2 regions of the Massilia scottii genome follow, and region 2 is predicted to be linked to the other one. Evidence: riboswitches for the same ligand, from Rfam matches in the RefSeq annotation. Region 2 holds a riboswitch; the other holds the start of a gene.
The links. Region 2 has a riboswitch for thiamine pyrophosphate ahead of RBA41_RS12960 (TonB-dependent siderophore receptor). Riboswitches for the same ligand answer to the same signal wherever they lie in the genome.

Region 1 (3,145 bases), on a different contig from region 2:
CACAGCATGGCGGTGCCGTACCAGCCGATCATGGCCGCGCCGATGCCGGAGGTGATGTGGTCGTAGCCGGGCGCGATGTCGGTCGTCAAAGGTCCCAGGGTGTAGAACGGCGCTTCGCCGCACTGGTCCAGCTGCAGGTCCATGTTCTCTTTAATGAGCTGCATCGGCACGTGGCCCGGGCCTTCGATCATGACCTGCACGTCGTGCTTCCAGGCGACCTGGGTCAGTTCGCCCAGGGTCTTCAGTTCGGCCAGCTGGGCTTCGTCGTTGGCGTCGTAGATCGAACCGGGACGCAGGCCGTCGCCCAGGCTGAACGAGACGTCGTAAGCCTTCATGATGGCGCAGATGTCTTCGAAGTGCGTGTACAGGAACGATTCCTTGTGATGCGCGAGGCACCACTTGGCCATGATCGAGCCGCCGCGCGAGACGATGCCGGTCAGGCGCGAGGCCGTCATCGGCACGTAGCGCAGCAGCACGCCGGCGTGGATGGTGAAGTAATCGACGCCTTGCTCGGCCTGTTCGATCAGGGTGTCGCGGAAGATTTCCCAGGTCAGGTCCTCGGCCTTGCCGTTGACCTTTTCCAGCGCCTGGTAAATCGGCACGGTGCCGATCGGTACCGGGCTGTTACGGATGATCCATTCGCGCGTTTCGTGAATGTGCTTGCCGGTCGACAGATCCATGACGTTGTCGGCGCCCCAGCGGATCGCCCAGGTCATTTTTTCGACTTCCTCGCCGATCGACGAGGTCACGGCCGAATTGCCGATGTTGGCGTTGATCTTGACCAGGAAATTACGGCCGATGATCATCGGCTCGACTTCCGGATGGTTGATGTTGGCCGGGATGATGGCGCGTCCGCGCGCGATTTCCTCGCGCACGAATTCGGCGGTGATGGTGTCCGGGATGCTGGCGCCGAACGACTGGCCCGGATGCTGGCGGCCCAGCAGCTGGGCGCTGCGCTTGCCCATCGGGCCGGACGCTTCGAGCTCCTGCAAGTACTCCTGGCGGCGCAGGTTTTCGCGGATCGCCACGTATTCCATTTCGGGCGTGATGATGCCGCGGCGCGCGTAGTGCATCTGCGTCACGTTGGCGCCGGCCAGTGCGCGGCGCGGGGTGCGCTGCAGCTGGAAGCGCAGCGCGGCCAGCGCCGGATCGTCCAGGCGCGCCTGGCCGTAGGCCGAGCTGGGGCCGGCCAGTTCCTCGGTGTCGCCGCGCTCCAGAATCCACGGCAGGCGCGGGGTACCGAGGCCAGAGCGGATGTCGATCTGCGCTTCCGGATCGGTGTACGGGCCGGACGTGTCATATATATACACGGGCGGATTCGGTTCGGCGCCGAACGAGGCGGCGGTATCGGACTGGCTGACGGCGCGCATCGGCACGCGCAGGTCGGCGCGGCTGCCCTGGGCATAGACTTTGCGGGAATTCGGGAAAGGCGCGATGGCGGCTTCGTCCACCGTGGCGGTGGCCGAATCGAATTTGAGCGGGGTTTTAAGCGGTGCGTTCATGTGGCTCCATTGCGTGCAGGAGCCAGCAAAGGAGTAGGAGCGGCCGGGATGGCAGCCGTGACGGCGCATCCATGGAACTCACTGGCTTCCCTTCGCTGGCATTATCCAGATCAGGTTCAGAGGGTGTTTCTCACCCGCGCGTCGCTCAGCGACTTGCAGGACCCCTAGCGTGTGCCGCCTTGCGGCAGCGAGCGTCATTATACCTGTTGATCGGCCGGACAAGATGGCTTTTTCGGCACGTCCGGCGCAGTGATCTGCCACAAGACCCGCGCGCACCGGAGTGGGACACTGAACAATCGTGGAGCGCGGATGGCATGCCTGACACGATTGCCGTTCCGGCCACATGATTGCAGTGTGAGGCGCAAAACAATATCACCAATTCTCACATCCGGCAGTGAGCGCACGGCAGGAATCGTGATTTTCGGTACAAAACAACAGTTGCATGACGCGCAAAACAACTTGTTTGATTGCTCTAATCGTTTCCCAATACACTTAATTTCTGGTCCCATGGGCACGCCAGTCACCAACGCCTGCGGCACCTTTGAAACGATCATTCCGGAGAACTGCCATGATGCATACCAAGCCTGAAATGTCCCCCATCGCCAGCGCGGTCAAACTATTGTTGGCCACCGTCGCAGTCGGCGTCGTCACGCATGCGTCCGCGGCGGCGGACACGACCCGCGTGATCGTCGCGTTCAAGCCGGGCAAGGCGGCCATCGTCAAGGCGGCGGTGTCGGGCGCTCACGGTGCGGTCAAGCACGAGATCCACGGCATGAATGCGATGGCGATCGAGGTGCCGGCCCAGGCCCTGAACGGACTGCTGCGCAATCCGAACGTCGAGTACATCGAGGAAGACGTGGTGCGCAAGGCGTTTGCCCTGACGTCGGCGTCGACCGGCACGCCCTACGCGACCGGCCAGCTGGTGCCCTACGGGATCAAGCTGGTGCAGGCCGACCTGCTGCCGGACGCGAACGCCGCCAACCGCAAGGTATGCATCATCGATTCCGGCTACGACCGCGCCCACGAAGACCTGAGCGCCAACAGCGTCGCCGGCGAATACGATGCCGGCACCGGCAACTGGTACACCGACGAAAACCATCATGGCACGCACGTGGCGGGCACGGTCGCGGCCATCAACAACAGCGGCACCGGCGTGGTGGGCGTGAACGCCAACCGGCTTTTGAAACTGCACATCGTGAAGGTGTTCGGCGCCGCTGGCTGGGCCTATTCCTCGTCCCTGGCGACGGCCGCCAACAAGTGCGGCAGCGCCGGCGCCAACGTGATCAGCATGTCGCTCGGCGGCGGGCGTGCCAGCAAGACCGAGCAGCGCGCCTTCGATGCGCTGGCCGCCAAGGGTGTGCTCAGCATCGCCGCGGCGGGCAACGATGGCAACACGGTGATCTCCTACCCGGCCGGCTACAGCAGCGTGATGATGGTCGGCGCGCTGGACGAGAACAAGGCCTGGGCCAGCTTCTCGCAGTACAACAGCAAGGTCGAAATTTCCGGCCCTGGCGTGGGCGTACTCTCGACCGTACCGATGAACAGCGGCTCAACGCCGTCGCTGACCGTGGGCGCCACCGTGTATGCGCCAGGGTCGATGGACGGCTCGCCCGTGAAAACGGCCAGCGCGCCGCTGGCCGACT
Region 2 (3,145 bases):
CGGATGAATTCGCCGCGTCCCTGGATCGTCGGCCAGTAATAAAGTTCGTACGTCATCGTGCCTCCCATGCATGGATCGGTCGAGGGATGATTATGGCCCATCCGCCGTTTTCGCCCGCCTCCCGCAAGAATCCCGTGCTTGAGCGATAATCTCCCACCACCCGTTTGCCCATACAAGGAACCACCGTGCTCAACTTCGACTTCTACAATCCGACGCAGATCCTGTTCGGCCAGGGCCAGATCGCCGCCATCGCCAAACAGATCCCCGCGTCCGCGCGCGTGCTGCTCGTCTACGGAGGCGGCAGCATCAAACAAAACGGCGTCTACGACGAAGTGCTGGCCGCCCTGGCCGGCTTCACCGTCACCGAATTCGCCGGCATCGAACCGAACCCCAGCTACGAAACGCTGATGCGCGCCATCGCCCAGGTCAAGGCCGAGAAAATCGACTTCCTGCTCGCCGTCGGCGGCGGATCGGTCATCGACGGCACCAAGTTCATCGCCGCCGGCGCCCTGCTCGAAGAGGACCCGTGGACGATCCTCGAAAAACGAGGTAACAATATCGTCGCCGCCATGCCCTTCGGCGCGGTGCTGACCCTGCCCGCGACCGGCTCCGAAATGAACAGCGGCGGCGTCGTTACGCGCAAATCGACGCACGAAAAGTTCTCGTTCATGAGCCGCAAGTGCTTCCCCAAGTTCGCGGTCCTCGACCCGAGCAAAACCTATTCGCTGCCCACGCGCCAGGTCGGCAACGGCGTGGTGGACGCCTTTGCGCACGTGATGGAGCAGTACATGACCTACCCGGTCGGTGCCAAGGTCCAGGACCGCTTTGCCGAAGGCCTGCTGCTCACGCTCATCGAAGAAGGCCCGCAGGCACTGGCCAATCCCGACGATTACGACGTACGCGCCAACGTCATGTGGTGCGCCACGCTCGCCTTGAATGGCCTGATCGGCGCCGGCGTGCCGCAGGACTGGGCAACTCACATGATCGGCCACGAGCTGACCGCCCTGCATAATCTCGACCATGCCCAGACGCTCGCCATCGTATTACCGAGCATGCTGCGCGTGCGCAAGGAGGGCAAGCGCGCCAAACTGCTGCAGTTCGCCGAACGCGTGTGGAATCTGTCCGGTGGCGATGAAGATACCCGCATCGAAGCGGCCATCACCCGCACCGAGGAATTCTTCGAGCAGATGGGCGTGAAAACGCGCCTGGGCGACTACGGCCTTGGCGCCAAGGACCTCGACGGCATCTTGAACGCCCTTGAAGCGCACCGCATGGTCAAACTCGGCGAACAGCGCGACGTCACGCCCGACGTGAGCCGCAAAGTGCTGGAAATGAGCCTGTAACACCGGCGTCAGGCACGCCGCACACGCTGGCACGGGCCCCCTCCGCCCGTGCCAGCTGTGATAAAATCGACATTCGCTAGGGGTCCTGGAATTCACTTTCCGGGTGAGAGATACCCTCCGTACCTGATCTGGATAATGCCAGCGAAGGAAAGCGCAAAGTAGTCCCCTCCTTTGTTTGCTCCCCCGTTGGCTCCGGCTTTTTCAAGCAACGCACCGCACGCCGGCGCGTAATACGAGCACACTATGTCATCGCCAAAATTCAAGCAGTCCGTCATCGCCCTGTCCATCGTGCAGGCGTTCGCCTTTTCCGTTCACGCGCAAACGACCTCGCAGTCGATGCCGGAAGTCGTCGTCACCGGCGCCAAGCAGATCGCCGCCGACCGCGCCAGCGTGGCCGGTTTCTCCGACACGCCGCTGCTGTACACGCCGGCGACGGTGATGTCGATCAGCCGCGAGCAGATGCAGGACTACAGCATCCGCAACAGCACCGACGCCATGAAGTTCGACGCCAGCGTCAGCGATTCGTACAACGCCGTCGGCTACGCCGAGCAGTTCTCGATCCGCGGCTTCGCGCTCAATAACGGCGCGAGCTACCGCAAGGATGGCATCGCCATCTCGGGCGACACCCAGATCCCGCTCGAAAACAAGGAGCGCATCGAGATCCTCAAGGGCTTGTCCGGCCTGCAGGCTGGCGTGACCGCGCCGGGCGGCATCGTCAACTACGCGCTCAAGCGCCCGACCGACACGCCACTGCGCTCGGTCACCGTGGAAGCGCGCGAGCGCGGTACCGTGTACGGCGCGGTGGACCTGGGCGGCCGCTTCAACGACAAGCGCTTCGGCTACCGCGTCAACGCCGCCGGCGAGCGCCTGCGCTCCTACGTCAAGGGTGCGGACGGCGAGCGCTCCTTCGTGTCGGGCGCGTTCGACTGGCAGATTTCGCCCCAGGCGCTGCTGCAGCTCGACATGGACTACCAGAAGAAATCGCAGATCACCGCGCCCGGCTACCAGCTCATTCGCGGCGTCGCGCTGCCGGCCAATATTTCGGCCAAGACCTTGCTCAATGAGCAGCCGTGGACCAAGCCGGTCGACACCCGCACCAGCAATATCGGCCTGCGCTTCGAGTATCTGATCAATGACGCCTGGCGCACCACCATTACCGCCAACAAGCATGAATTCAAGCGCGACGACTTCACTGCATTCCCTTACGGATGCAGTAACGAAGGCGAGGGTTTCTATCCGGGCTACTGCTCGAACGGCGACTACGACGTGTACGACTACCAGAGCGTGGGCGAACGCAAGTCGCCGCTCGGCGCGCAAGCCCTGTTGCAGGGTAAGTTCGCCACCGGCGCAATCGGCCACGAACTGACCATCGGCGCGACTTATCTTGAACGCAGCGACAAGGCCGGCGAATACGTGTACGACTACGTCGGCTTCAGCAATATCTACAACAACCTGATCGTGCCGCCGGTGGATGCGAGCCGCACGACCGGGCCGCTCACGGAGCGCCTGAACGACCATGAACGCGGCTTTGTGGTGCAGGACATCCTGTCGCTGAGCGCGCAGTTCAAGCTGCACACCGGCTTGCGCTATGCCGCCATCAAGCGCAATGCAAGCACCGACACCAGCTTCCTGCTGCCGAACGTCGCGCTGGTGTACAACCCGACGCCCGACTGGACGATCTACGGCTCGCTGGCGCACGGAATGGAACACGGCGGCGTGGCGCCCAAGCGCACCACCAATCAATTCGCGTCGCTCGAACCGAGCCGCTCGAAACAGGTGGAATTTGGCGTCAAGGCGATGGT

Region 1: another riboswitch for thiamine pyrophosphate. It lies ahead of thiC (phosphomethylpyrimidine synthase ThiC); the one in region 2 lies ahead of RBA41_RS12960 (TonB-dependent siderophore receptor).

Annotation. Positions count from the first base shown of each region.
Region 1 covers NZ_JAVCWM010000006.1:244,731-247,875, forward strand. The annotation lists gene thiC (phosphomethylpyrimidine synthase ThiC) at 1-1,502, opposite strand, end outside; TPP riboswitch at 1,573-1,678, opposite strand; gene RBA41_RS10635 (S8 family serine peptidase) at 2,071-3,145, shown strand, end outside.
Region 2 covers NZ_JAVCWM010000008.1:38,998-42,142, forward strand. The annotation lists gene RBA41_RS12950 (glutathione S-transferase) at 1-56, opposite strand, end outside; gene RBA41_RS12955 (iron-containing alcohol dehydrogenase) at 186-1,343, shown strand; TPP riboswitch at 1,412-1,510, shown strand; gene RBA41_RS12960 (TonB-dependent siderophore receptor) at 1,587-3,145, shown strand, end outside.